4 regions of the Tardiphaga sp. 37S4 genome follow, and region 2 is predicted to be linked to each of the others. Evidence: predicted binding sites of a transcription regulator. Region 2 holds the regulator's gene; each other region holds the start of a gene.
What was found. Region 2 encodes PhoB, which activates phosphate uptake and scavenging genes when phosphate is short. Its sites were predicted from a motif close to TGTCATNNANCTGTCAT; they were not measured.
Positions count from the first base shown of each region.

Region 1: the regulator PhoB is predicted to act here: its motif matches at 3,893-3,909, upstream of LPB73_RS00905 (YdcH family protein).
Region 3: the regulator PhoB is predicted to act here: its motif matches at 4,035-4,051, upstream of phnC (phosphonate ABC transporter ATP-binding protein).
Region 4: the regulator PhoB is predicted to act here: its motif matches at 5,576-5,592, upstream of ppk2 (polyphosphate kinase 2).

Region 1 covers NZ_CP088008.1:178,921-186,439, reverse strand. The annotation lists gene LPB73_RS00915 (sensor domain-containing protein) at 1-2,195, opposite strand, end outside; gene LPB73_RS00910 (NAD(P)/FAD-dependent oxidoreductase) at 2,386-3,489, shown strand; gene LPB73_RS00905 (YdcH family protein) at 3,658-3,843, opposite strand; gene LPB73_RS00900 (YdcH family protein) at 4,093-4,299, shown strand; gene LPB73_RS00895 (hypothetical protein) at 4,725-4,976, shown strand; gene LPB73_RS00890 (hypothetical protein) at 5,003-5,371, opposite strand; gene LPB73_RS00885 (hypothetical protein) at 5,370-5,549, shown strand; gene purE (5-(carboxyamino)imidazole ribonucleotide mutase) at 5,546-6,034, shown strand; gene LPB73_RS00875 (5-(carboxyamino)imidazole ribonucleotide synthase) at 6,043-7,128, shown strand; gene aqpZ (aquaporin Z) at 7,155-7,519, opposite strand, start outside.
Region 2 covers NZ_CP088008.1:4,988,124-4,995,642, reverse strand. The annotation lists gene pstA (phosphate ABC transporter permease PstA) at 1-219, shown strand, start outside; gene pstB (phosphate ABC transporter ATP-binding protein PstB) at 216-1,043, shown strand; gene phoU (phosphate signaling complex protein PhoU) at 1,072-1,785, shown strand; gene phoB (phosphate regulon transcriptional regulator PhoB) at 1,876-2,580, shown strand; gene LPB73_RS23710 (GcrA family cell cycle regulator) at 2,683-3,192, opposite strand; gene LPB73_RS23705 (aspartate aminotransferase family protein) at 3,639-4,877, shown strand; gene argF (ornithine carbamoyltransferase) at 4,877-5,815, shown strand; gene LPB73_RS23695 (Hsp33 family molecular chaperone) at 6,090-7,088, shown strand.
Region 3 covers NZ_CP088008.1:4,329,343-4,336,861, forward strand. The annotation lists gene LPB73_RS20570 (glutathione binding-like protein) at 1-240, shown strand, start outside; gene phnE (phosphonate ABC transporter, permease protein PhnE) at 241-1,089, opposite strand; gene phnE (phosphonate ABC transporter, permease protein PhnE) at 1,086-1,970, opposite strand; gene phnD (phosphonate ABC transporter substrate-binding protein) at 2,051-2,989, opposite strand; gene phnC (phosphonate ABC transporter ATP-binding protein) at 3,102-3,911, opposite strand; gene LPB73_RS20595 (chloramphenicol acetyltransferase) at 4,136-4,786, shown strand; gene LPB73_RS20600 (alpha-D-ribose 1-methylphosphonate 5-triphosphate diphosphatase) at 4,783-5,970, shown strand; gene LPB73_RS20605 (DUF1045 domain-containing protein) at 5,991-6,692, shown strand; gene zigA (zinc metallochaperone GTPase ZigA) at 6,697-7,519, opposite strand, start outside.
Region 4 covers NZ_CP088008.1:910,178-917,696, forward strand. The annotation lists gene LPB73_RS04375 (TIGR00282 family metallophosphoesterase) at 1-279, shown strand, start outside; gene LPB73_RS04380 (cytochrome c) at 286-1,632, opposite strand; gene LPB73_RS04385 (xanthine dehydrogenase family protein molybdopterin-binding subunit) at 1,629-3,833, opposite strand; gene LPB73_RS04390 ((2Fe-2S)-binding protein) at 3,843-4,304, opposite strand; gene ppk2 (polyphosphate kinase 2) at 4,601-5,527, opposite strand; gene LPB73_RS04400 (hypothetical protein) at 5,767-6,033, shown strand; gene LPB73_RS04405 (methyl-accepting chemotaxis protein) at 6,131-7,519, opposite strand, start outside.

The DNA.
Region 1 (7,519 bases), 1.3 Mb from region 2:
CCGACGAGATCACCATGCATGAACTGGGCGGGCGACAGGTTGACCGCGATCTGCAGCGGTACCGGCCATGAGGCGGCCTCAAGGCAGGCCTGACGCAGGATCCACTCACCCATCTCGACGATCAGGCCACTTTCTTCGGCCAGCGGAATGAAGTCTCCGGGCGGCACGAAACCGCGCGTCGGATGAATCCACCGCGCCAGTGCCTCGAAGCCCGTAATGTCGGCATCGACCACGGTCTGGCCGGCGCGTGCCTGGGGCTGGTAGTGCAGCGACAATTCGCCATTGCGGATCGCGGCCGAGAGGTCCTGATGCAGCACGCGGCGATCGCGCAGTTGCTGATCCATTTGCGGCTCGAAGATGCTGATCGAACCGCGCGACTGCGACTTGGCACGGAACAGCGCCGCGCCGGAATTCGCCAGCAACGCGGCCGGGTCATGGCCGTCGCGCGGGAACAGCGAGATGCCCGTGGTGACGCCTGTCCGCACCGATTTGCCCTCGATCGGGAATTCCTCCGCAAGAGCCGCGGAGATCCGCTCTGCGATCAACAGCCCGGCCGCGGGCTGCACGCCGTCGATGATCACGCCGAACTCGTCACCGCCGAGCCGCGCCACAACTCCGCCGCCCACGGCTGCATCGACACGACGCGACACCTCGATCAGCAGCTTGTCACCGATGGCATGACCGAAGACATCGTTGACCTCCTTCAGGCCGTCGAGATCGATCGACAGCACCGCGAATTCCTCGGAGGTCTCGCCGCAGGCATCGATCATCTGCGACAGGGCCTGCAAAAAGGCCGGGCGGTTCGGCAGATCGGTCAGGCCGTCGTGATAGGCCATATGCGCCATCCGCGCCTCGGTCTGGCGGCGATCGGTGACATCTTCGTGGGTCTTGATCAGATATTGCGGCTCGCCTGCTTCGTCGAGCACTGTGACCCGCCGGGTCAGGAACAGCCGCAATCCATCGCGCGTGCTGATCGGATGCTCTTCCGCAATCGGTGTTCGGCCCCTGATCGCTGCCTGATCCCGGCTGACGATCAGCTTCGCTTCTTCCGGGCGAAGCATTTCGGGAACGGTCAGACCGATAGCGTCTTCGCGCTTGCGACCCAAAATGACCTCTGCGCCGCGGTTGGCGAACAGATAACGACCGGTGCTGATCTGTTGCACCATCAGCGACACAGGAATGTTGTCGAGCACGGTCTCAAGGAATTTCTTGGCGTTCTCCAGTTCCTTGGACAGCGACTTGCGGTCGGTCACATCCTCGAACAGCGCAATCAGGAATGCCGGCTCATTGCGTTCGTTAAAGGCAATCACGCGATTGCTATCCAGCGTGCGGAGGTCTGAACCAATCTCCACATTGAACTCGCTGCGACACTGACTGCGCGTTTCCACTGCCAGGGCATCGGCTTCGGCAATCGCTTTCGCAGACTGTGCGGAGAATATCTGATCCGGTCGCTTGCCGACGATCTTATCGCGCGAGAGCCGAGAGAAGGTCTCGAAAGCCCGGTTGGCGAAGATATAGCGGCCATCGTCAATGGTCTTGGCCGCGACGCAGATCGGGACATGATCAAGGACAGATTCGAGGAACTGCTTGGTGGTCGCAAGCTCGCGCTGCAGGAAACGCTGCTCGGTGCAGTCCTCATGAATGCCAATGGCGCCGCCATTGGGAAGCCGGCTGAACTTGACGTGAACGGATTGCCCGCCGGGCATTTCGGCAATGTACTCGCCGGCGGAAACAGTCTGCTCGTAGAAGCTCTGGGTGGCCAGATCGAGCTTGCCACGCTGGCGGCGTAACTCACGCAATTCTGGACCGGTAATATCCTTGGTGATGTCGGCGCGCGTCAGGTCGTAGATCTCAAGATAGCGATCGTTGCAAAACACGACCCGCTTCTGGTCGTCGAGCATCACGATGCCTTGGCCGAGATGATTGAGGGCAGAACCGACAAACGCATTGCGACGATGCTGCTCGCGACGCACATTGCGCAGCGCCGAGGCGACCCACAGCACAATGGCGGCGAGAAATGCCAGCGCGACAAATCCACCGATGAGGATCTGCCAGATCATTTGCGGGTCGAGTTCACTGATATAATGAACCGCCGGGGATTCTGCGTGGGCTCCGGCAATGCTGCCGAGAAGGCACGCGACTGCGATGACGGACACTGCCGCCTTGCTGTCTGATCGCCCGATCTTGCCAGTCATTACACACCCGCGTATTCGCAGCGTGAGTGTTTGGTTACAGGTATGTGGATCAGGTAAATGCGTATCGTCGCACCTGCAGAATGCGGCGAAATTTGGTGGTAATTAGCTGTGATGCTTAATGTTTTACTAATGCGCCACATGCGCAAGGTCGAACCGCAGCTGACCGGCGCAGCAAACTATCGGACGCGACATGGACAAGGTTGAATGCGTGGTGGTGGGCGCCGGCGTCGTGGGTCTTGCGATCGCCCGGCGACTGGCGGAAGCGGGACGCGAGGTCATCGTGCTGGAGGCCGCGGACGCGATTGGTACCGTGACCTCGTCGCGCAACAGCGAGGTCATCCATGCCGGCATCTATTATCCGGCCGGAAGCCTGATGGCACGGCTCTGCGTCGCTGGAAAACAGGCGCTCTATGATTATTGCCGCGATCGCGGCATCCCACATCGCAACTCCGGGAAACTGATCGTCGCCACACGTCCGGAGGAGATCGCCAAACTGGCGTCGATCAAAGCGCATGCCGAAGCCAATGGCGTCGCTGATCTCGAGCAATTATCCGGGACAGAGGCACGGGCGCTGGAGCCGGCATTGGCTTGCGAAGCGGCGCTGTTGTCCCCCTCCACCGGAATCGTCGATAGCCACAGCTACATGTTGTCGCTGCGCGGTGAAGCGGAAGCCGCCGGCGCGGCCTTCGCATTCCTCGCTCCCCTGGAACGTGGCCGGGTCACCGCCGACGGTTTCGAACTGGATGTCGGCGGCGAGGCTCCGATGACACTCAGCTGCGACATGCTGATCAATTCCGCAGGCCTGTCCGCAACCGCGATCGCCCGCATGCTCGACGGCATGCCGCTCGACCTCATACCGCCCGCTTATCTGGCGAAGGGCTGCTACTTCAGCTGCAATGCGAAAGCACCGTTCTCGCGGCTGATCTATCCCGTGCCGGAACCGGGCGGCCTCGGCGTGCATCTCACGCTCGATCTGGCCGGCCAGGCGCGTTTCGGCCCTGACGTCGAGTGGGTGGATCACATCGACTACACGGTCGATCCGGCACGCGGAGAGAGGTTCTATCCGGCTATCAGGCGCTACTGGCCAAGTCTGCCGGACGGCGCATTAATGCCGAGCTATTCAGGAATGCGGCCGAAGATCGTGCCGCCCGCAGTCGCGGTGCAGGATTTCATGATCCAGGGTGCCCAGACCCATGGCGTGCCGGGCCTTATCAACCTGTTCGGCATCGAGTCACCGGGGCTGACATCATCGCTGGCCATCGCGGACTACGTGGCTGAGATGGCGGGACATTGAACGCGAAAGGTTGCAGGCGAAGCGATCCAGGCCAACCGAATACTGGAGCTTCGTCGCAAACCTATCGCGGGATGAGGGGAAGACGTCATCGCACCTACGCGAAAGCAGTGACGTAGACGGCGATGTCGATGCTGTGATTTATCGTTCGCTGATCAGTGCAGCCGTTGATCAGTGCACCGTTTCGCTGGCCCCATTTTTGAGACGCTGGATTTCGTCCCTGACCATCAGTTTTCGACGCTTGAGTTCGACGATGCGGAGATCGTCGGTAGACAGGTGCACGAGCGCTTCGTGCAATTCGCTTTCGAGAACTTTGTGCTTGCGTTCCAGTTCGACGAGATGCGCCTGTAGTGCCATTCGAAAACTCCTCGGTAGGATTGAACCTCAGGATACGTTCGGTTGGACGATGAATTCTACATGACAGTGGACATCTGTCGATGGGTATTGAAAAGTGTATTTTGAGTTTCAGGTATCGTGCGAAACGAATCGTGACCTGATCGCGCCGCAAAAACATGGAACCGGACGGCTTGCGTGGTGCGCCTGCACCGGCGATAGTCATCCTAGAAATTCCTCGCAAATGACTTGCGAATCCAGTCAGCTAGAAACATGAACGACGACGAAGATCGCGAACTCCCGTTAGAACTCGCCCGATTGCAGCAGGAACATCGCGACCTCGACGCCGCTATCGATGCCTTGCAACATTCACCGGCACCCGATCTTTTGCGACTGCAACGGTTGAAGAAGAGGAAGCTTCAGCTGAAAGACCGGATCTCCTTTATCGAAGACCAGATCACCCCGGATATTATTGCCTGAGACAACGCGTCGCGCTGTGGCTGTGGGTTGAAGAACGGCCAGGACTGCGAACTCAACGCGCGATGATCGATGGATCGGCTTTCTTTAACTCGCGGTGAATGCAGCAGGCTGGGCGTTGAACTCGCCCGTCGTCAAAACCTTGCTTCGCGACGGCCGCCGCTCTTTTCGCGCGGCATCGTAGGCACGACAGCCAGACTTAATTCTGGCCAGCATCGCATTGTGGCGCGGTGAAAACTGCTGGGCTCCGCGAATTGATCGCCATGGCGCTCGCGCTGGCCGACGTGACGCTCGCAACGCGCAAGCCAGCTATTGCGGCCTGACAGGAGCGGAATGGGGCGACTGCAAACGAGGCGCTGTCGAAACTTGACAATAAGAACAAAATAAGAACATTCTCGTGCCGAGATCAATCGACTCGTGAGGGCACCATGGCCGATATCACCTATTATGTCGCACTGCCCTTCTTACACGACGACTCTGGTTCGCCGGCCGCCGGTGCCGCCGAGGAATGTCAGAGCGCATCCGGCGCCATCCGCCGCGCCGAACTATTGTCCCGTGCGCCAGGTTCGATCGGCGCACTGGCCTTCAGCCGTACCGGCGATCCGATGATCGGCGAGTTCGGCGACGCCCAGGTGATCCGCGCCTTTGGCGAAGTGCCAAACGACCTCAGCGCGCTGTAAGGGCGCCAACGCCGACAATCGACTAACTACACTTTCGCGCGTCGCGCGGTCTTGCGCACATACATCGCCCTGTCGGCCTGAACCAACGCGGCTTCGCCATCGACATCGGGACCCAGCAGTGCGACGCCTGCAGAGGCGCCAGCCGACACGTTGATGTCGCGGAAGACGAAAGTGAGCTGGTCGATCGCCACGGCGCGGGTCAGCTCGCGGGCAAATCCACGGCGGTTGAGAATGTCGAGCAGGAAGTCGGTTTCCGCCGAAGCTCGCAATTCGGCAATCTTCGCCTCGGCCTGTGTGAGTTGCGCTTCCAGCCGCCGAATCGTGAGCGCTACCGCCGACGCGCGGCTTTTCGGCAGCGACACCAACGCCTTGGAACCCCGAACTGCCGGCTTCATGGAACGTTTGACCGACTTTGCAGCAGGCGTTCGGGTTTTCTTTTGCATGGGATTTGTTACAAGGCTTGCCAGTCTTCACCAAGACGAGATCATGTTTGCCACGCTCCTTGCCACGCAAGGGGACGACATTGTATTTCCAGCCTATCTTTCTGGATTCGCGAAAGAAAATACGGAATGACCGCGCCCGTCGCCATTATTATGGGAAGCCAGTCGGACTGGGAAACCATGCGCCACGCCGCCGAAACGCTGACTGCGCTCGGCGTGTCCCATGAGGCGCGCATCGTCTCGGCCCACCGCACGCCGGACCGGCTGGTCGCATTCGCCAAGGGCGCCAAGGCAGCGGGCTTCCAGATCATCATCGCCGGTGCCGGCGGCGCTGCGCATTTGCCCGGCATGGCCGCGGCGCTGACGGAACTCCCGGTATTCGGCGTGCCCGTGGAATCCAAGGCGCTATCCGGCGTCGACTCGCTTTATTCGATCGTACAGATGCCGGGCGGCGTGCCCGTCGGCACGCTGGCCATCGGCAAGCCCGGCGCGATCAATGCGGCACTGCTCGCAGCGAGCGTGCTGGCGCTGCACGATACAGCACTGGCGACAAAGCTCGCCGCCTGGCGCAAGGCGCAGACCGATGCCGTGGCTGAAAAGCCGGAAGGTGCGGCGTGAGCGCTGTGGTGACGAAGGTTCTCAAGCCGGGCGATACGATCGGCATTCTCGGTGGCGGCCAGCTCGGTCGCATGTTGGCGATGTCCGCAGCGCGCCTCGGCCTCCGCTGTCAGGTTTTTTCACCGGATCCGGATTCGCCGGCTTTCGATGTCGTGCAGAACGCGACATGCGCTGAATATGCGGATGTCGAGGCGCTCGAACTGTTCGCCAGTGATTGCGACGTCATCACCTACGAATTCGAGAACGTGCCGGCCGCCACCGCGATGATCCTCGACGCGCGGCGCCCGGTTCTGCCCGCACAGACAATCCTGCAGACCACGCAGGATCGTCTGGCCGAGAAGGATTTTGTAACGTCACTGGGTATCGGCACGGCCGGTTACGCAGGCGTTGCGAACGCTGGCGAGCTTCATGCAGCGGTCAAGAAGATCGGTCTGCCAGCTGTCATCAAGACGCGTCGCTTCGGTTATGACGGCAAGGGCCAGGCAATCATCCGCGAGGGTGACGATCTCGATCAGGTCTGGAAGGATCTCGGCACCAATTCCGCGATCCTTGAAGCCTTCGTGCCGTTCGAACGCGAGGTTTCGGTCATCGCTGCACGCGGCGCCGACGGTCACGTCGAATGTTTCGACGTCACCGAAAACGAGCACCGCGATCACATCCTGAAATTCTCCTATGCGCCCGCGCACATCTCTGACGCGCTTGCCGCGAAGGCACGCGAGATCGCCGAGAAGATCGGCACTGCGCTGGGCTATGTCGGCGTCTTTGCCGTCGAACTGTTTGTCGTGCCCGGTAAGGACAGCGCGACGCTTGTCGTGAACGAAATTGCGCCGCGCGTGCATAATTCCGGCCACTGGACGCTCGATGGCGCCTCAGTGTCGCAATTCGAACAGCACATCCGCGCCATCGCCGGCTGGCCGCTCGCCAAACCCGTCCGCCACGGCCAGGTCACCATGATCAACCTGATCGGCGACGATATTCTCGACTACGGCAAGTGGCTCACCGTCCCCGGCGCCACCGTGCATCTCTATGGCAAGGGCGCGCCGAAGCCCGGCCGCAAGATGGGCCACGTGGTTGAGGTGAAGCCGGCGACGTAACGACGCCGGCTTCACCGCCTCATTCGTCAGGTGGCCGCCTTGCCTTCCACTACGCCAGCGGGCTCGTCACTCAGCCAGCGATAGATCGCGCCGCCGAGAACACCGCCAACCAACGGCGCCACCCAGAACAGCCACAACTGCTGCAGTGCCCAGCCGCCGACAAACAATGCCGGCCCCGTGCTGCGCGCCGGATTCACCGACGTGTTGGTGACTGGAATGCTGACGAGGTGGATCATCACCAGCGCAAGCCCGATTGCCAGCGGCGCGAAGCCCGCAGGGGCCTTGCCGTGCGTGGACCCCATAATGATGAACAGGAACATCATGGTCATCACCACTTCCATGATGAAGCCCGCGACCATGCTGTATTTGCCGGGCGAATGATCGCCGTAGC
Region 2 (7,519 bases):
ACGGCGCCGCTGCTGTTCACCGCGCTGAGCAACCAGTTCTTCAGCCTCGATCTCACCAAGACGATGGCCAACCTGCCGGTGACCATCAACAACTTCGTGCAGAGCCCCTACGAGTACTGGAAGCAGCTCGCCTGGAGCGGTGCCCTGATCATCACCTTGACCGTACTTGCCCTTAACATTGGCGCGCGCATTCTCGGCGCCGAGAGGACAGCAAAATGAGTGAGCTTTCTGTGTCGTCTGGCGTTCCTTCCGTCTCGATGCCGCCGCCGTCGGCCCTGCAGGGCGAGACCCGTCCCAAGGTCACCGTGCGCGACCTGAACTTCTACTATGGCGAACACCACGCCCTGAAGAAGATCAACCTGACGCTGATGGCGAACCGCGTAACCGCATTCATCGGCCCGTCGGGCTGCGGCAAGTCCACGCTGCTGCGCATCTTCAACCGCATGTATGATCTGTATCCCGGCCAGCGCGCCGAAGGTCAGCTCATGCTCGACAACCAGAACATTCTGGATCCGAAGCTGGATCTCAACCTGCTGCGCGCCCGCGTCGGCATGGTGTTCCAGAAGCCGACCCCGTTCCCGATGACGATTTACGAAAACATCGCCTTCGGTATCCGCCTCTACGAAAAGATCTCCAAGTCGGAGATGGACATTCGCGTCGAGAGGGCGCTGCGCGGCGGTGCACTCTGGAACGAAGTCAAGGACAAGCTCAACGCGTCGGGCCTCAGCCTGTCGGGTGGTCAGCAGCAGCGCCTGTGCATTGCGCGCACCATCGCGGTGCGGCCGGAGGTGATCCTGTTCGACGAGCCGTGCTCGGCGCTGGATCCGATCTCGACCGCGAAGATCGAGGAGCTGATCGACGAGTTGAAGGATCAGTACACGATCGCGATCGTGACCCATAACATGCAGCAGGCTGCCCGCGTCTCCGACAGCACGGCCTTCATGTATCTCGGCGAGTTGATCGAGTTCGATCAGACCAACAAGATCTTCACGTCGCCGACCGATCGCCGCACCCAGGATTACATCACCGGCCGCTTCGGCTGACGCGACATATTCGCGGGAGGAATTTGAGATGGCTTTTGAACACACCACCAAGGCTTTCGACGACGATCTGCAGGAGCTGACCCGTCTCGTCGCCGAGATGGGTGGCCTCGCGGAACGGCAGATCGTCGAATCCGTCGATGCGCTGATCCGCCGGGACGTCGCGCTCGGTGCGCGCGTCGTCGCCACTGACTCCGAGATCGACCAGTTGCAGCGCACAATCGAAGAGCGCGCCGTGCTGACCATCGCCAAACGCCAGCCGATGGCTGTCGATTTGCGCGAGATTGTCGGCGCGCTGCGCGTCGCCACCGATCTGGAACGCATCGGCGATCTCTCCAAGAATATCGGTAAGCGCGTCAATGCACTCGACAGCGACTTCCATCCGCTGAAGCTGATCCGCGGCCTCGAGCACATGACCGACCTCGTGACCACCCAGGTCAAGGCCGTGCTCGACGCCTATGCCGCACACGATCTGCCCGCTGCGATGACGGTGTGGAAGGGCGACGAGGAAATCGACGCGATCTGCACCTCGCTGTTCCGCGAACTCCTGACCTATATGATGGAAGACCCGCGTAACATTTCGTTCTGTATCCACCTGATGTTCTGCGCCAAGAACATCGAGCGGATCGGTGACCATGCCACCAATATTGCGGAAACCGTGTTCTACATGATCGAGGGCCAGCAAATCCTCGACAAGCGCCCGAAGGGCGACATGACCACATTCGCGAATACGCCGACGGTCTGAAGCATGATCCGGGAAGTGGAAGCCAGTCTTCCGCAAGGATCATGATCTAAAGGCTTTTCGGACGTCACTGAGGATATTGACCATATGGCTGTGAATGCACGCATTCTGGTGGTGGAGGACGAGGAAGCCCTCACGACGCTTCTTCGCTACAACCTCGACGCCGAAGGCTATGATGTTGAAACCGTCGCTCGCGGCGACGATGCCGATACCCGCTTGAAGGAGCGGGTGCCGGATCTCGTGGTGCTCGACTGGATGCTGCCGGGCCTGTCCGGCATCGAACTGTGCCGCCGCCTGCGCGCACGGCCCGAAACCAAGGCATTGCCGATCATCATGCTGACGGCGCGCGGCGAAGAGAGCGAGCGCGTTCGCGGTCTCGCCACCGGTGCCGACGATTACATCGTCAAGCCGTTCTCCGTGCCGGAGCTCCTGGCCCGCGTGAAGGGCCTGCTCCGTCGTGCAGCTCCCGAGCGTCTCGCCACCGTCCTGGCGTTTGGCGACATCGAACTCGACCGCGACAAGCGCCGCGTCGTGCGCTCAAGCCGTCCGATCGATCTCGGTCCGACCGAATATCGCCTGCTGGAGTTCTTCCTGGAACATCCGGGCCGCGTGTTCAGCCGCGAGCAGTTGCTCGACAGCGTCTGGGGCCGCGACATCTATATCGACGAGCGCACCGTCGACGTGCATATCGGCCGCCTGCGCAAGCTGCTCAACCCCGCCGGTGAGCCCGATCCGATCCGCACCGTGCGCGGCGCCGGCTACGCGCTGGATGACCGCTTCGACAAGGCGGCGGAGTAGGTATCTTCCTTCTCCCCGCAAGCGGGGAGAGGTTAGAAGCCCCAAACAAAAAAATGCCCGGCTCATCACCGGGCATTTTCTTTGGCTTGGATATCTTCCAGCTCAGCGCGTCGGCTTCGGCACCGCGCGGCGGCGGTCGCTTGCCGGCTGATAGGCGATGCGCGAGTGATGTGCGCAATAGGGGGCGCCGGCCAGGGCCTTGCCGCCGCAGAAATAGAAGTCCGCGCTCGACGGATCGCCGATCGGCCAATGGCAGGTGGCTTCGTTGAGTTCGACCAGCGACAGGCGCTGGCTGATCGGCACAATGTTGTCATAGGCGATCGGATCGGGCTCGGCCTCGATCTCGTAATTATGGGCCAGCGCGGTATTGCCGCGTGCCATCGGGCGGGCGACACGTACCATCTGCTGCGCCGGGCGCGCCTTGCGCTGCCGCGGAGCTGCCGAGGAGGGGCTCTTGGCACGGCCGGACAGGCCAAGGCGGTGAACCTTGCCGATCACGGCGTTGCGGGTCACGTTACCGAGTTCCGCAGCGATCTGGCTGGCGGAAAGGCCGCCTTCCCAGAGTTTCTTCAACTGTTCGACGCGATCGTCGGTCCATGTCATTACCGTCATCGCCGTTTTCCCTTCGTGAGCGCCGGCCTGACCGGGCAGCGCTGCGAGTTGAGACTTCAAAAATCCCTGCGGTCAGAATCCTTTAGCGCTCACCGGGCGCGAATTTCGCGTCCGGCTGTTACGCCGCACTGGATGTGTCAAAAGGATCTACCGCCGCACGAGATGTCGTATCCGACGAGGCAAAAGCTACAATATGCCGTGACTCGCGCGCAAGAGTCGGGCATGCCGCGTCCACATGCTTCTGCAAATAAAGCTGCAAAATCGGCTTTTTCTGCGACTCCGTGTGACTCGAAAGCCGCAGTGCGCGGTTGACAGTCTTCACAGCACACATAGAATAATGCCCACGTGCCGCCCGAGAAGGGCGGCACGTTTCGTTTCTAGGGTCCGTTGTTCGATTTCGCACAGTTGTCATCGACGCGGCCGCAGTCTTTTCGATCGGATCGGTTATGACCAGCAACGCAACGTCTTCGCCCCTCTCTCAGGCTCACTTGCTGCCTGTTTTCGCGCGTGCGGATGTCGCTTTCGAGCGCGGTGAAGGCGCGTGGCTGATTGGAACCGATGGCGAGCGCTATCTCGACTTCACCAGCGGCGTTGCCGTGAACGCGCTGGGCCATGCGCACCCACATATGGTCGCCGCATTGCAGGAGCAGGCCACCAAGCTCTGGCACATGTCGAACCTGTTCAAGAGCCCGGACGGCGAGCGCCTCGCCGCGCGGTTGTGCGAACAAAGCTTTGCCGACTTCGTGTTCTTCGCCAATTCGGGTGCGGAAGCGATGGAATGCGCGATCAAGGTGACCCGCCACTATCATTTCTCCAAGGGCCACCCCGAGCGCACGCGCATCATCACCTTTGAAGGCGCATTCCATGGCCGCACTCTCGGCACGCTGGCGGCGACCGGCGCTGCCAAATATCTCGAAGGCTACGGCACGCCGCTCGACGGCTTCGATCAGTTGCCGCTCGGCGATATCGAAGCCGTGAAGAAGGCGATCGGTCCGAACACCGCCGGCATTCTCATCGAGCCGCTGCAGGGTGAGGGTGGCGTGCGTGCGCCGAGCAACGCGTTCTTTGGCGCGCTGCGCGAACTCTGCGACAAGAACGGCATCCTGCTGATCTTCGACGAAGTGCAGACCGGCATGGGCCGCACCGGCGAGTTGTTCGCCTATCAGCGCATCGGCGTGACGCCGGATGTCATGTCGCTGGCCAAGGCGCTCGGCGGCGGTTTCCCCATCGGTGCGTGCCTCGTTACGGCGGAAGCGGCCGAAGGCATGGCGCCCGGCTCCCATGGTTCGACCTTCGGCGGCAATCCGCTGGCGGTCGCCGCCGCGAATTCCGTGCTCGATATCATGCTGAAGCCAGGCTTCTTCGACCATGTGAAGAAGATGTCGCTGTTGCTGAAACAGAAACTCGCGGGCGTGGTCGACGGCCATCCTGATGTGCTCAGCGAAGTGCGCGGCGAAGGTCTGCTGATCGGCCTCAAGGCTGTCGTGCCGGCCGGCGATCTCGTGGCCGCATTGCGTGACGCGAAGCTGCTGACGGTTGGCGCCGGCGACAATGTCGTGCGCTTCCTGCCGCCGCTGATCGTCAGCGAGGCCGAGATCGAGCAGGCCGTGCAGCGGCTGGAACAGGCCTGCGTGGCCCTCGGCTCATCCGCCAAGGCATCTGCAAAGACGCAGGGAGCCGCGTGATGAGCACGTCACCGCGGCACTTCCTCGATCTCACGGCCGTGCCGGCCAGCGAGTTGCGCAATATCATGAACGCGGCTGCCGCCATGAAGGCGAAGCTGAAAGGGCGGGATGGCTCGAATGCCGAGCCCGATCGTCCGCTCAAGAACAAGACGCTGGCGATGATCTTCGAGAAGCCCTCGACGCGCACCCGCGTGTCGTTCGAGGTCGGCATGCGCCAGCTCGGCGGCGAAGTCGTAATGCTCACCGGCGCCGAAATGCAGCTCGGTCGCGGCGAGACCATTGCCGACACCGCGCGCGTGCTGTCGCGCTTCGTCGACATCATCATGATCCGCATCCTCAATCATGACTCGCTGATGGAGCTCGCGGAAAATGCGACCGTGCCGGTCATCAACGGCCTGACGCGCTTCTCGCATCCCTGCCAGGTGATGGCGGACGTGATGACCTATGAGGAACATCGCGGCCCGATCAAGGGCCGCACCGTGGCCTGGACCGGCGACGACAACAATGTGCTGATGTCCTGGGCGCATGCGGCCGAACGCTTCCAGTTCAAACTGAATATCGCGACGCCGCCGCAGCTGTCGCCGAAGAAGCCGTTCAAGGACTGGGTCAAGGCGGCAAACGCGCCGATCACCTTCAGCGACGATCCCGATGCGATGGTGAAGGGCGTCGATTGCGTCGTCACCGACACCTGGGTGTCGATGGGCGACAAGGACGGCGAGACCCGCCACAACCTGCTCAAACCCTATCAGGTCAATGCGCGCCTGATGTCACTGGCCAAGCCGGACGCACTCTTCATGCACTGCCTGCCGGCGCATCGCGGCGAGGAGGTCACCGACGAGGTCATCGACGGTCCGCAGTCGGTGGTGTTCGACGAGGCCGAAAACCGTCTGCATGCGCAGAAGGGCATTCTGGCCTGGTGCCTCAACGCGGTGGCGTGAGACAGCACGGAGCTTTCTTTCTTCCCCTCTCCCCTTGCGGGAGAGGGTGCCTGAGCAAAGCGAGGGCGGGAGAGGGGTAGCGGCAAAGCGCGGTGTTTGTGGCGCCCCCTCTCCCGTCTCGAACATGCTTCGCATGTTCGATCCACCCTCTCCCACCTGGCGAAGCTTCGCTTCGCGCGGGGGAGAGGGAAGAAAAGCGCAGCTGCTTACGCTCCATTTTCCCGGTTCCATCGCCCCCTTTCACTTGCGGCCCTCCGCCCCCAAATAGAGCGCCATGACCCCATCAAATCCAAATCTCCAGCCCGACGCCCCCATCCGCGCGCCGTCCTCCGTTCCGGTCGATGACGCGGTGCTGCCCTTCGAGGTGGCGCCGCTCGACCTACGCGGGCGGCTGACGCGACTTGGCCCGGCACTCGATGAACTGCTCGCCAAACATGATTATCCCGCGCCGGTGGCCAAGCTGCTCGGCGAGGCCATCGTGCTGACCACGCTGCTCGGCTCCTCGCTGAAATTCGACGGCCGCTTCATCCTGCAGACCCAGACCGATGGTCCGGTGTCGCTGATGATCGTCGACTTCCGCGCGCCGGATAAAATGCGCGCCTATGCGCGGTTCGATGCCGAGCGCCTTTTGCCCGGTCTCGGCACCGCGGCGCTGCTCGGCAAGGGCCATCTGGCGATGACCGTCGATCAGGGGGCGGATATGAGCCGCTATCAGGGGCTCGTCGCGCTTGACGGCGGTACGCTGGAAGATGCCGCACATGAATACTTCCTGCGCTCCGAACAGATTCCGACCAAGGTGCGCCTCGCCGTGGGCGAGGAATGGCGCAGCGGCGAGGAAGGTGGCCCGACACATCGCTGGCGCGCCGGTGGCATGCTGCTGCAGTTCCTGCCAAAGGCGCCGGAGCGCGTGCAGCGCGACCTCCATGCCGGCGATGCGCCGGAGGGCGCGGAGGTGGATGCTGTGCCGGAAGATGACGCCTGGGTCGAGGGCCAGTCGCTGATTGGCACCGTCGAGGATGTCGAGCTGATCGATCCGGATCTGTCCGGCGAGCGGCTGCTGTATCGCCTGTTCCACGAGCGCGGCGTCCGCGTCTTCGCCTCATCGCCGCTGCGCGCGGAGTGTTCCTGCTCGCGCGATGCCGTGTCCGGCATGCTCAAGAGCTTCGAGCCGCAGGACCGCGCCGACATGGTCAAGGACGACAAGGTCGTCGTGACCTGCGAGTTCTGTTCGTCGGTGTATGAGTTCACACCGCAGGAAGCGGGCGTGGAATAGGCATTCGCCCGCGTCACGCCCCGCTGTCATTCCCCGGCACACCAATTGGTGCGGCGAGGAAATTCAATCCACACTCGTCATTCCGGGGCAGGACGGACCGCGAAGCGGACCGGACTGAGCCCGGAATCTCGAAGTGTTTTGCGGTGAACAGGTCGGGATTCCGGGTTCGCCACCGCGAAGGCGCGCAGCCGCCCCGGAATGACGAACGTGGGACAAGCCCGCACCAAACATTTTTTCCTATCCATCATTGACAACATCCCCGTCAGGTTTATATTCCCCTCCGTCCTGCCCCACCGAGAGGGGCGATCGCGATCGTCACGTTCGCGGGGTGGGATGCGGTGGACGCCGGAGATGCGGCGTCACGCGGTTCATGGGGGAACGTCTGTCTTCGGGCAGGACGGATCTGCGCCAGCACTGCCACTGGCAAGGAG
Region 3 (7,519 bases), 660 kb from region 2:
TATCTCGAAAACCATCTCACCGGACGCGACTTCCTGCTCGACAGGTTCAGCGTCGCCGACGCCTATCTTGTCACGGTGCTGAACTGGACGATGGTGTTGCCGGAGATCGATCTGAACAATTGGCCGGCGATCAAGGCCTATCACAAGCGCCTGCGCGAACGCCCGAGCATTGTCCGCGCGGTCACTGAAGAGTTCGAACTGTTCAAGGCCGAACAGGAACGGCACAAGGCGGCGGCGTGATCACGCCACCGCGCGGCGGCCGATGATGGCAAAGCGCAGTCGGCTGGAAATCCAGTCGATTGCCGCCACCGCGACCAGGATCATCAGGATCAGAAACGAGACCTTCTGCCATTCCAGCACGCGGATCTGCTCGGCGAGCTGAAGACCGATGCCGCCAGCGCCAACGATGCCGATGATGGTGGCGGAGCGGGTGTTGGACTCGATGAAATACAGCACCTGACCGGCAATCACCGGCAGCACCTGCGGCATCAGGCCGAAACGAATCTCGTGCAGCGCGCTGCCACCGGAAGCGCGGATGCCCTCGACCTGCTTCTTGTCGGCGGCTTCGATAGCTTCCGAGAACAATTTTCCGAACGCGCCGAAATCCGAAATCGCGATCGCCAGCACGCCGGCAAACGGGCCGAGACCGACGACATTGATCCAGACCAGCGCCCAGATCAGCGTATCGACGCCGCGGATCGAATCCAGAAACCGCCTGACCGGAAAGCGTAGCCAGGCCGACGGAATGACATTGCGTGCCGCGAGCAGGCTGACCGGCAGCGCGAACACCGCGGCCAAAGTCGTGCCTAGCAAGGCGATCGACAGCGTCTCGCCCATCGCCTGCAGATAGGCAGGCAGCGACGAGCCGGGATCCGGCGGGATCATCATCATGGTGATCCAGCCGAGTTCGCGCAGGCCGGTCCACATCCGCGCCGGCGAGAAATCGAGTTCATTGAGCCCGAAGATGAAAAGCGCCAGCGCCGCGACCAGGATGGCGGGCACGCCAGCGCGCGAGGCCATCGGGCGGTTGAAGACATCGGGATAGCGCCCGCGCAATGCGGGGGTATTGATGTCAGGCTGCCTGTTCATGATCTGGCTTCCTTGCCGAACAGACGGCCGCGCAGCCAGCCCGTGCCGATGTCGATGATGAAGACCGTGACGATGATCATCAGCAGGATCGCACTGACGTCGGAATAATAGAACTTTCTGACAGCAACGACGAGTTCCTGGCCGATGCCGCCGGCGCCGACGAAGCCCATCACGGAGGCACCACGCACATTGATCTCGAAGCGCAGCAGCGTGTAGCTCGCAAATCCGGCCGCGACCTGCGGCAGCACCGCAAAGCGCATGCAGTCGATCCAGCCCGCTCCGGTCGAGCGAATGCCTTCCACCGGCTTCATGTCGATATTCTCGACGATCTCGCCATAGAGCTTGCCGAGCGCCCCAACGCAGTGGATCGCAATGGCCAACACGCCGGCCATCGGGCCGAGGCCAAAGGCGATGACGAAGATCAGCGCGAACACGATATCCGGCACAGTCCGGCAGAATTCCATGAAGCGGCGCACGGCAAAGCGCAGCGGCACTGAGGGCGCAGTGTTCTCGGCCGCGAGAAAATTGAGCCCGAAGGCCAGCACGGCACCGATCAGCGTACCGACATAGCTGATCAGCACGGTCTCGCCGAGCAGCGACAGCCACTTCTTCCAACCCCAGAACCATTCATTGACGTCGGTCCAGACGCGAGTGCCGGCCTCAAGCGTGAAGATGCGATCGAAATAGCTGCCGAAGTTGCCGATCTTCTCGATGAAGGTCCTGAGATTAACCTCGGCGCCCAGCGCCGCGACGAACAGCGCTGCAAAGCAAGCCACCACAACGAACAGCGTGCGCAACCGCCGGCGTGCCACCGCCTTGCGATAGGCGTCGTTCAGCGCAGCGAGCTGCGGAGCCGGAAGGATGGAAACGGCGGCGGACATGATGTGCGGGCCTATCTGGGATCAAACACAGAAAAGGAGCCGGACCATTTCTGATCCGGCTCCCTTCAATCGTCTGGCGATCAGGACGCCTTCTTCTTGCGAAGCGCGTCCACGAACTTGATCAGGTCGATGGTCGCGTCCCAATCCTTGGTGGTCGCGGCGTGGAAGCCCTTCTTCTGGCCGTCCGACAGGCGATCAAAAGCCGCCTTGTCCTTGGTCGGTGCATCGACGAAGGCCTTGGCGATGGCGACCTTCAGCTCTTCCGGCAGGTCGGAGCTATAGGCATAGGGGCCGTTGATGATCGGGGCCGACTTGTGGATGATGCGGAAATCTTCCTTCTTCATCGGCGTGCCGTCGGCATTCTTCAGCATGCCCTTGGTCAGCATCTGCTGCAACGTCGAGTCGTTGTCGTTGGTCCACTGGTTGGCGGCGACATCTACCGTGCCCTGCGACAGCGCCAGCAGCGCATTTTCGTGGCTGCCGGTGAATACGACCTTGCTGAAATAGGTGTCGGCATCCGAGATGCCCATCTTGTCCAGCTCGAAGCGCGGCACGTTGTTGCCGGAGGTTGAATTCGGATCGACCAGACCGAGGTTCTTGCCCTTCAGATTATCGATGGTCTTGTAAGCGCTGTTCGCCTTGACGAAGAACACCGAGTAATAGCCCGTCGAGCCATCGATGTTGATGTCGTTGGCAAAGGCATCGGTCTTCACGCCGGTGAGGCGGGCGCGCGCGAACGAGGCCGAACCATAGCTGGCGATGTGGATGTTGCCGGAGCGCTGGCCTTCGATGACGGCTGCGTAGTCATTGGCGATGCGCAAATTGACCTTCACGCCGAGTTCTTTCGACAGATAGGCGACAAAGGGCGCCCAGCGCTCGGTGACACCCGAGGCGTTTTCCGCCGGGATGATGGCGAAGGTCAGTTCCGGATACTTGGCCTTGTAATCCTGGCCCGAGGCCGAGGTGGCGGCGAAAGCCAGCGCCGCAGCGCTGAGCAGAATGGAGCGACGGTTGATCATGACAGTCCCTGTTTTGATCTGAGGTGAAACGTTTTTCTTGGTAGAAGGCGCGTCTATCGCGGCCATGCCATCGTTACGATGACGTCACCGCGATAATTTCAACGCACTGCAATCACGCGACGGCAGCAACACCGTATTCGGGAACGCGGACAGGCGTCGGCATATGCGCCGATCCCATCACCTCATCGGCTTCGAGATCGTAGAGTTCACGGGCGATATGCTCGGTGAGCGCGGACGGCGCGCCATCGAACACGACGCGGCCGGCGGACATGCCGATCAGGCGATCGCAATAGGTGCGCGCCAGATCGAGCGAATGCAGGTTGCACATCACGGTGATGCCGAAGTGCTTGTTGATCCGCAGCAGCGCATCCATGACGATGCGGGTGTTGCGCGGATCGAGCGAGGCGATCGGCTCATCCGCGAGAATAATGTCGGGCTGCTGCACCAGTGCACGGGCGATGGCGACGCGCTGCTGCTGACCGCCGGAGAGCTGATCCGCGCGTTGCGAGGCGTATTGCGCCATGTCGAACTGCTCCAGCGCCGACATCGCCAGCGCACGGTCGTCCTCGGGCCACATCTGGGTCAGCGAGCGCCACTGCGGCATCTCGGCCAGACGGCCCATCAGCACATTGGTCAGCACGTCGAGACGGCCGACGAGATTGAACTGCTGGAAGATCATCGCCGAGCGCGCGCGCCACTTGCGCAGATCGCGGCCCTTGAGTGCGGTAACATCGGTGCCATCAAATACGATACGGCCTTCGGTCGGCTCGCACAGGCGATTGATCATGCGCAGCATGGTCGACTTGCCGGCACCGGAACGGCCGATCACGCCGACGAATGCGCCCGGCTTGATCTCGAACGACGCGTTATCGACGGCAGCCTTGGCGCCGAAACGGCACGTCAGCTTATCCACCACCAGCATGAGGCACTCCAATGACAATAAACATCGCCACCGGTAACGCCCGCGTTTAACAATGATGTGACATGTGCCCTGCGCATACGGGTTATCGTCGTTGCGGGAAAAGGACGCCCGAATTCATGCTGATGTCACGACACCGTCACGAAACCGACCGAAGAGGTGCCCGCGCGCCAGCGCACACTCTGATATATCACCCACCGATTCCTCTTCCGTCGCACGAGCGTCACATGGCCGGAAAACAACTCTCGCTCACGCCAGCGGTCGATCCCACCGCGAAACTCGTCGATACCGAGCTCGGCGCCTATACCGAAGTCGGCGCGCGCACGATCCTCAATGAAGTGACGATGGGCGACTATTCATATGTCGTGAATGACGGCCAGATCACCTACACGACGATCGGCAAGTTCTGCTCGATCGCGGCGATGATCCGGATCAATCCCGGCAATCACCCGATGCACCGGGCGACACAGGCGCACTTCACCTATCGCGCCAGTGCCTACTTCCCCGGCGAAAGCGACGACGCCGACTTCTTTGCCTGGCGAAGCGAACATCATTGCACTATCGGCCACGATGTGTGGCTCGGCCATGGCGCCATCGTGCTGCCCGGCCGCAATATCGGCACCGGCGCGGTGATCGCCGCCGGGGCCATCGTGACCAAGGACGTCGCCCCCTATACGATCGTCGCCGGCAATCCGGCGCGGCCGGTGCGGCGACGATTTTCGGAAGCCGTGGAAGACGGGCTGATGGACCTCGCCTGGTGGAACTGGGACCACGAGATGCTACGACAGGCGCTACCGGATTTCCGCAAGCTCCCGGTCGAGGATTTCCTGAGCAAGTATAAAGGCGTCAAGGCGCCCAGGCAGATGGCAGTGACATGACTGGACTTTTCATCGACGGCGGACGCACTTTGCTCGGCCAGGACATCGCCGAGACTTCGCTGCAGATTGGGGATGGCGTGATTGCGGACATCGGATCGGATGCGCCCCATGGCGCGCTCGGCCTCGATGCCTCCGATCTGCTGGTGCTGCCGGGAATCGTCGATCTGCATGGCGACGCCTTCGAGCGGCAGTTGATGCCGCGCCCCGGCGTCGACTTCCCGGTCGATATCGCGCTGATCGACAGCGACCGGCAGGCCATCGCCAATGGCATCACCACAGTGTTTCACGGCACCACGTGGTCCTGGGAGCCGGGCCTGCGCGGCGCGGAGAACGCCCGCAAGCTGCTGGATGCCATCGAGACGCTGCGGCCGAAGCTCGCCTCCGACACGCGCTTCCATCTGCGGCAGGAAACGTTCAATCTCGACGCCGAAGATGAGATCGTCGGCTGGCTGCAGGCCGGCCGCATCGATCTGCTCGCCTTCAACGATCATATGGACATCGCCGGCATCTCAAAGCCGGCAAAGCGCGCGCGGATGGTCGAACGTACCGGGCTCAGCAGCGATGCCTTCGACCAGTTGGTCGATCGCGTGCTGTCGCGCGCCGATGAGGTGCCTGCCTCGATTGCCCGCCTCGCCAAAGCGGCGAGCGCTGCCGGCGTGCCGACGCTCTCGCACGACGACGCGACGCCTGCGATGCGCGATGACTTCCGCAAGCTCGGCGTCAACATCGCCGAATTCCCGATCAATGAAGAGACCGCCAAGGCCGCAGCCGCGGCCGATGACTTCATCGTGTTCGGCGCGCCCAATGTGGTGCGCGGCGGCAGCCACACGGGCTGGACCAAGGCGTCGGACATGATCGCCAAGGGCCTCTGCTCGATCCTCGCATCGGACTATTATTATCCCGCGCAATTGCTGGCCGCATTCCGGCTGGTCGAGGATCGTATCCTGTCACTGCCGCAGGCCTGGGCGCTGATCTCGTCCGCACCAGCTAGGGCTGCCGGGCTCACCGACCGCGGCGAGATCGCGGGCGGGCGCCGCGCCGATCTCCTGCTCGTCGATGACAGCACCGCAATGCGTCCCCGCATCGTCGCCGTGATCGCACAGGGCAAGCTCGTGCATCTCACCGATGCCACGCGCCTGCAGCCGGCGCGTGCCATGCAACGCAAAGCCATTGCCGCGGCGTAACGCGGCTTTATGGTGCGGCCATGAGTGAATTCCCGCGCTACGCGCTCTATTACGCCCCCGACGCCGACAGTGCCCTCGCCCGCTTCGGCGCCGAGACCCTCGGTTACGATCCTTTCACCGGCAATGACGTGCTGGTGCCCGGCGATCTCATCATGCAGGCGCCGGACTGGCCGGCTGTCATCAAGGACCCGCGCAAATACGGCTTTCACGCCACGCTGAAGGCACCATTTTCGCTGGCGGCGGAAGCCACCGAAGCCGACCTGATCGCAGCCTTCGATGACTTCGCGCGAATGCCCCGCGCCATCCCGGAAATCTCGCCTGTGGTTCGTATCATCAGCGGCTTCACGGCTGTGGTGCCGGATGCCCCCTCTGCTGAACTTTCCACACTGGCTCAGGCCTGCGTTGAGGGATTCGAGGTGTTCCGCGCACCGATGACGCCCAGCGATCGCGCGCGCCGCAAACCGGAGAACCTGACGCCGCGGCAGGTCGAGCAGCTGGATCGTTTCGGCTATCCCTATGTGCGCGACGACTTCCGCTTTCACATGACGCTGACCGGACGGCTTGCACCCGAGCGCAGCGCCGCGGTACTGGCGATGCTGCAGCAGCGGTTCGCGACACTTGATCTCACCTCACTGCGGATCGACCGCATCGGCCTGTTCCACCAGACATCTGCGACGTCGCGCTTCCAGGTGCTGCGTCACGCGCCGCTGACGGCGACTTGACGCGTCACGAGGATGCCATCTCGTCGGCCCGTTTCCAGGCCGGAAACGGATCGGCGAGCTTGGCCCAACCGGCGATATCCATGCCGGGCTTGCCAGGCACGAGACAGGCATCGAGCCGACGACGGATATCGCTTTCATCCATGTCGGAACCGATGAAGACGATCTCCTGACGCCGGTCGCCATAGATCTCGTTCCAGTTCTTCTTCAGGGACTGCCGCCAATACGGATCGTCCGGCCAGCGATCGACGGGGACATTGGCCCACCAGAATCCCATGCCCTCGGTGCGCACGATGGCACCGGCCTGGCTGAGCTCCCCGACCCATTGCGGCCGCGTCGCCAGCCAGAAATGCCCCTTGCTGCGGATCACGCCGGCCCAGCTCTCGCGCAGGAAGGCCTGAAACTTCATGGGATCGAACGGCCGTCGCGCGCGATAGACGAAGTTCGTCACGCCATATTCTTCGGTCTCGGGCACGTGGTCGGCAAAACCATAGAGCTCCTTGTGCCAGAGCGGATGCTGCTGCGCCTTTTCAAAATCAAAACGGCCGGTATCGAGCACGCGATCGAACGGCACATTGGCAAAATTCGTCTCGATGATATCGGCGTCGGGATTGAGTGCGCAGATGATCTTGCGCGCGCTGTTGCATTGCTCGGGCGTCGCGTCATTGACCTTGTTCAGCACCACGACGTCCGCGAATTCGATCTGCTCCACCAGCAGATCCACCAGCGTGCGTTTGTCGCCGTCGAGGGCCTCGCCGCGGTCCTGCAGAAAGTCGGTCGAGGAATAGTCTTTCAACAGGTTCACCGCATCGACCACCGTCACCATGGTG
Region 4 (7,519 bases), 2.0 Mb from region 2:
ACCGCTGATCATCAGATCCTCGCAGGCGGCACCGCCTACATGACCGATGCCGGCATGACCGGCGACTATGATTCCGTGATCGGCATGCAGAAGGAGGAGCCTGTCAGGCGCTTCACGACCGGCATTCCCTCCGGCCGTTTCGAGCCCGCCTTCGGCCCGGCGACCTTGTCGGGCGTTGCGGTCGAAACCGATGACAAGACCGGCCTCGCATCACGCATTGCGCCGGTGCGGCTCGGTGGCCGGCTGTCGCAGGCCGTGCCCGAGTTCTGGCTGAACTAGTTCAGCCTACTGCTCCGTCTGCTTGCGCAAATCCGCGACATCGCTTGCCGTGATCTGCGATCCCTTGCTGCCGAAGCGCGCGGTCACGTAATTCGCGACAGCCGCGATCTCCATGTCTGAATGGCTCTTGCCGAAAGCTGGCATCGAGAGTGCGCCTTGCGGCGTATGCCGCTTGGTGCCGGAGATCACGATCTGCGCCACGTTCGTCGCGCCGGGATCGTTAACGGCCCACGCGCCAGTCAGCGTGGCCATGGGCGAGAGTGCGCTCTCGCCTGTCCAGCCATGGCAGCTCACGCAGGCGCCCTGGAAGACCGTCTTGCCAAGCGCGTTCGCTGTCATGCCGTCCCTGTGCGAGGGCGGTGCGGGTGGCGCGAGTTTCGTGGGCAGATCAGGTGAGGGCAGCGCCGGCACTGTGCGCAGGAATGCGACCATCGCCTTGATATCCGTCGGCGCCATCTTGCTGAAACTGTGGTCCACCGCTTCGCCCATCGGCCCGGAAGCGGTGCCGTGACCTTTGGCATGTCCGATCGACAAATAGGAAACGACATCGTCGTCGCTCCAGTTGCCAAGGCCTGTCGTTTTGTCCGAGGTGATATTGAAGGCCCGCCATCCGGCGGTCAGGGCGCCAGCGAATTTCTTGCGGTTGTCGAGTGCGAAGCCGAGATTGCGCGGGGTATGGCATTCGCCGCAATGCGCCAGCGCTTCGACGAGATAGGCGCCCCTGTTCCATTCCGGGCTTTGCGACGTATCGGGTTCGAAGCGCGTATCGGAATTGAACAATGCCGACCAGAACGTCATTGCCCAGCGCTGATTGAACGGAAAGGCAAGCGTATTCTCAGGCGGCGCTGCGCGCACCGGTGCGAGGCTGAACAGATAGGCCTTGACCGCGAGCGTGTCCGCATCGGTCATGTAAGTGTAGGACGTATAGGGCATCGCCGGATAGAGCCGGGCGCCGTCGTGGCGCTTGCCGCTTCGAACGGCGTCGAGAAACTGCTGATCGGTGTAGTTGCCGATGCCTGTCTCTTTGTCCGGCGTGATGTTGGTCGAATACAGCGTGCCGAACGGCAGTTTGAATGCGAAGCCGCCAGCATATTCCTTGCCGCCGGGTGCAGTGTGGCAGACCATGCAATCCGCCGCACGCGCGAGATATTCACCGCGTTCGATCGGGCTGGCGTTGGTCATGATGGCGGGAACGCCGGTGGGATTGGCGCCCTTGTAGTCGGCCAGCGCTACTTTCGGCCCACCAGAGAACGACATCGGTCCGGGACCGCGAACATAGAGCGCGGCGCTGGCTGCAGCCACGACACCGATCACAATGACGCTGCCGAGAATGCGACGTGCGGCGGGCGTCATGACTTCTTCCTTTCGGCGATCGCATCGCGGTCGATCGGCATCCTCCGCAGCGCAACGCCAGTCGCGGCATAGATCGCATTGCGCAGTGCCGGCGGTCCGCCGATCACGCCGCACTCGCCTATGCCGCCGGGCGCCTCGCCGCTCTTGATGAGGTGGATATTGATTTTCGGCATCTGGTCGATCCGAAGCATGCGATAGTCGTGGAAATTGGACTGCTGCACGCGCCCCTTCTCGATGGTGATGTCGCCATAGAGCGCGGCGGTGAGGCCGAACACGATGCCGCCTTCGATCTGCGCCACGATGGTGTCGGGATTGACAGCGATGCCGGTGTCGACCGCCACGTTGACCTGACGCAGACGGATCTCGCCCTGAGAATCCACCTCCGCTTCGACCACAGTCGCGATCGAAGTATCGAAGGTGGGCTGGATGCTCACGCCGCGTCCGACGCGCGCTGGCAGCGGCTGACCCCAGTTGGCCTTCTCCGCCGCGAGATTGAGGGCCGCCAGCATCCGTGGTGCCTTGCCGAGCAATTCACGCCGGAACACGACGGGATCCTTGCCGGCCTTGCGAGCGAGCTCATCCATGAAGCTCTCGATCGCGAACACGTTATTGTTCGGGCCGACGCCGCGCCAGAAGCCGGTCGGCACCGCCGGTGGTTCGACACGGACATATTCACACTGGAAATGCGGGAAGTCGTAGGGCTGGTCCGCGGCACTATCGATGGCGTCGATGTCAATGCCCTTCTGGAACGCAGGCGGCAGCCAACGCGCGATCACGGCCGAGCCTGCGATCTTGTACTTGAAGCCGACCACTTTGCCGTTGGACAGTGTCGCCGAAATGTTGTCGCGATAGACGGGGCGATAAATGTCGTGCTGGATGTCCTCTTCGCGGGTCCACACCACCTTGACCGGTCCATTGACCTGTTTGGCGATGCGCACCGCCGCCACGACCATGTCGGGCTCAAGCCTCCGGCCGAAGCCGCCGCCAATCATGTGCTGATTTACTGTGACCTTGTCGATCGGTAGGCTCGCGGCCTTGGCGGCTTCGGATTGCACCCGCGACATGATCTGCGTGCCCGTCCAGACCTCGCAGGAATCACCCTTGAAGTGCACCGTGCAATTCAAGGGCTCCATGGTCGCGTGCGCAAGGAACGGCATCTCGTAGGACGCGTCGATCCGTTCGCCGGTCGCGAGACCCTTGGCGATGTTGCCGACGGATTTGGCGATTACGCCGTCCGTCTCGCTGGCCGTGCGCAAATGCGCCCAGATGTCCTTCGAACTGATCTTCGCGTTGGGCCCTTCGTCCCAGGTGATGTCGAGTGCTTCGAGCCCAGACTTGGCGGCCCACATGTGGTCGCCGACCACGGCCACGAGGTCGTCGAGCACCACGATCTGCCGCACGCCCGGAATCTTCTTCGCCGCGCGGTCATCGACCTTGGCGACTTTGCCGCCGAACACCGGGCATTGTGCCAGTGTCGCGAATGTCATGCCCGGCACCATCGCGTCGATACCGTAGATCGTCTTGCCGTTGACCTTGTCCGGCGTGTCGAAGCGCTTCAGCGGCTTGCCGATCACCGAGAAGTCTTTCGGGTCCTTGAGCGCGACGTCCTTCGGCGGCGTGAGTTTGCCGGCGGCGTCGCACAACTCGCCATAGGACAATTTGCGCCCGCTGGCCGTATGCATCACTTGCCCATTCGACGCCGTGCAGCTCGCAGGTTCGACCTGCCACTGTTCGGCTGCGGCTTGCACCAGCATCGCACGCGCGGTTGCCCCGGCATTGCGCAGCGGTTTCCAGAATGCGCGCACCGAAGTCGATCCGCCGGTCGCCTGGATGATGAAAATTGGATTGCCGTAGAGCTTGTCGCTGGGCGGTGCATGTTCCAGCGTGATCTGCGCATATTCGGCGTCGAGCTCTTCGGCGAGGATCATGGCGATGGCGGTATAGATGCCTTGCCCCATCTCGACTTGCGGCATCACCAGTGTCGTCTTGCCGGTAGTGTCGATGCGGATGAAGGCGTTGGGGGCGAATTTGCCCTCCGTCGTATCGGGAGGTTGCGTCGGCTCATTGGCCGCGCGGACCGGAAGCTGGAAGGCAAACATAAAGCCACCGGCAAAGGCGCCAGCGAGCAGATTGCGCCGTGACAGGCCAGAAGGCTTGTTTGCAGGACTGGCCGCGACAAGCATGTTGTCTGCAAGTTTCATGACCGACTCCTAGGTTTGCCGTTCGGAGGCAGCATGCTTGATGGCTTCACGCACCCGGACATAGGTGCCGCAGCGACAGATATTTCCGGCCATGGCGGCATCGATGTCAGAATCGTCTGGGGTCGGCGTAGAAGCGAGGAGCGCGGCCGCCGACATGATCTGCCCGGACTGGCAGTAACCGCATTGAATGACTTCGAGATCGAGCCAGGCCTTCTGCACCTTGGCGCCGACCGGTGTGGTGCCGACGCCTTCGATTGTGGTGATGGCGCGTCCGCTCACCGCACTGACCGGCAGCAGACAGGAGCGCACGGCCTTGCCGTCGACATGCACGGTGCATGCCCCGCATAGCGCAACGCCGCAGCCGAATTTTGTGCCGGTCATGCCGAGAATATCGCGCAGCACCCAGAGCAGGGGCATGTCGTCTGGTGCGTCGAAGGACTTCTGCTCGCCGTTGATATTGAGATTTGCCACAGTGAGACCCCCGTTTGCTCGACTCGATGATGCAATGGCGAATGGTTCGTCATCGACCAACGACGGTACTATAGGCGTACGGTCATCATTTCAAAAGCAGCAATAAGATGCAGCAGGACTATACATTGGTTTGTATGTCGCGCGAGCGTGTCTGTCGGATAAATCGCGGTAAAATCTGCGCGACGTCATCCGACGCCCTCTTCGTGGGCGTCGGATGACTTTTATTCAAAAGAATATTGCGGTTGCGTTAGGCTCGGCCTGCCCGAAAAACGTTACGCAATCTGCCGACTGTGGGGCTAGTACCGCTCCGGCACATACATTTCGGCTGGCACCGGCGTGCGGTGATAGTCGGGATTGCGCACGCGTGCAGGCAGGACCACGGGCGGATGCTCGACCTCCTGATAGGGAAGCTGTTCGAGCAGATGCGCGATGCAGTTCAAGCGCGCCTTCTTCTTGTCGACGGCCTGCACCACATGCCACGGGGCTTCCGGAATATGCGTATGCTCGAGCATCGCTTCCTTGGCTTTGGTGTATTGCTCCCAGCGGGTGCGCGCCTCGACATCCATCGGGCTGAGCTTCCACTGTTTGAGCGGGTCGGCGATACGCATCGAGAAGCGCAAGTGCTGCGCTTCGTCGGTGATCGAGAACCAGTATTTGACCAGGATGATGCCCGAGCGCACCAGCATGCGTTCGAATTCCGGCACCGAGCGGAAGAATTCCTCCACGTCATCTTCGGTGCAGAAACCCATCACGCGCTCGACGCCGGCGCGGTTGTACCAGCTACGATCGAACAGCACGATCTCGCCGCCGGCGGGGAGATGCGAGACGTAACGCTGGAAGTACCATTGGGTGCGTTCGCGCTCATTCGGCGCGGGGAGTGCGGCAACGCGGCAGACGCGCGGATTAAGCCGCTGGGTGATCCGCTTGATAACGCCACCCTTGCCAGCGGAATCGCGACCCTCGAAGATCACCACGACCTTGAGCTTGTTCTGCTGCACCCAGCTCTGCAGCTTCACCAATTCGCCCTGCAGGCGGAACAGTTCCTTGAAATAGAGGCGTCGCTCGATGGTCTCCGCCGGGCTGTGGTCGGACATTTCGTTGGTCAGGGCGTCGAGACGATCGTCGTCGATCTCGAGCTCGAGTTCTTCATCGAAGCCGTCCAGCATCTCTGCACGAATGCGGTCGTGGATTGCTTGCGCGTCGTCGAGGGAATGTTCGGTCATGGCAGCTCCGCTTGTATCGAATGGGTTCACGGTTATGGACCGATGCAAATGTCAGCGGTGTGACACTGCCTCCCAGGCCCGGGGCGAATGGGCAAATGGGCCCCAATGGGTCTCGCCGCCGCTGTCCATGCAGGACGGGGTACCGCAAGCCGAAATTCAACTACGCGTGATTGGCGCTACCTTGAGAGCCAAGCGTGCGCATCTGAGGTCGCGGGGCTCGTTGACCAAGGACAAATGTGATGAATAAATTCATTCTGTTGGGCGCCGCTTTACTGATCGCCGGCACTGCGAGCTGGACCGCGCAGGCCAAAGACGGGCATAGCGCTGCCAGCAAGCATCGACGGATCATGTCCTCTCACGCGCGGTATGAGGGAAGCGCCCCCGTAACGGTCTATCGCGGATTTGGTGCCGGCCCCGGTTCATATGGATACAGCGCGCCATATGGATATGGCGGCGGTTCATACGGCGGAGATGACAATGCGGAAGGCCGAACGAGCGGCGGCTAGGAGGGCTTGGCAGTTTTGGCTGCTAACCCACTCGCAGACGGAATATGCGGCGCTGCGCCAGGTCTCAGGTGGCAGCGCAGCGCCGTGTGCAAACCCATCATAACTTGTACGCCGTGCGGAAGCCGCCCCAATGGCGTCCCTGTATGCGCACAGGCACGTCGATCTCGCGCATCATCACGGTCTGACCGTTGCCCATGTCGCGGGCATAACTCTGGATCAGGTAGGAACGTGTATTGCGACCGGCGGCCAATCCAGCCGGATCGTTGAAGATGCGGCGGTTGCGGCAGTTGGCAGTGTTCCAGCTCGCATCGCCTGGGCGCTGCGGCTTCGAATAGATGCTGTTATGCACCGGTAGATAGCCGTTGCGGTCGATCATGGCGCAGAACGCCATGCGGGTGTCCTTGGCCAGAAACGCGTCCTGGAATTCGGGCAGTGCGCGATCGGCCCAGCCGAGAATCTTTGTCCGGTACTGTACCGGACTGGAGCCAGGGATTTCGACGTAGTTGTCGTCGAACATGTCGTCGATACTGATAGCACCGGATGCAATACCGTCGGCAAAGATCTTGTTGAGCAGTGCGCCGGCGTCGATGGCGCGGGTGACGAATTCGGTGTTCTCGTCATGGATCGCCCATAGTCGGTCTTCGATCCGGCTGATGAGAGCCCCGTCGGGCGCGACGAACAGTGCCTGTGCGCCGGCGGGGGAATGTTCGGCAATGCGCAGGCGGCAGGGGCCGACCTCGCTGAGTTCAGCAGCAACGATGTCGTGCAACGGAAGCCGGTTCGCGTCCGGTCCGCCGATGAGAATGCCGTCCATCGAGATTTCATAGACCGGCGCGCTGATCTGGCCGCCGCGTGCCTGAAGATCGACGTTGAGGTGACATGGCAGCTTTTCGCGTCGTCGCTCGTCTTCGCGCTCGCTTTGTTTGAGCAGTACCGCGCAGCGCGACTTCAGCCGTGAGGCAAACATCGTGACGGCCTGGCCGGCCTGCGCGACATGCTCGCCATGGGCAGCCGCTTCCTTTGCAGCGCTATCGATTTCCGCGGCACTGTTGCCGACCGAGACGATGAATTGCGAGGCGGTGGTGGCGTTGTGCGACATCTCGCTGGTCGTTGCGTTCTGCTCGGCGACCGCGCCGTTGACATTGGCAAAAACCGGGCGGATCGCGTCGATGGCGGTGGAGATGCGATGCACCGCATCGACCGAACTCGCTGCGTCGCGCTGCAGGGTGTCGATCTTCTTCCTGATCTCTTCGGTGGCGTTCTGAGTCTGCACTGCCAGCGCCTTGACCTCGGTGGCGACGACCGAGAAACCGCGGCCTGCAGCGCCGGCGCGTGCCGCCTCGATGGTCGCGTTCAGCGCGAGCATCGTTGTCTGCCGGGCAATCTGCGCGATCAACTCCAACACATTGCTGATTGCAGCGGAGGAGTCGCGCAGGCGGTCCACATTGGCGCTGGCTTCATGGGCGGCGGCGCCGGCCTCGTCCGC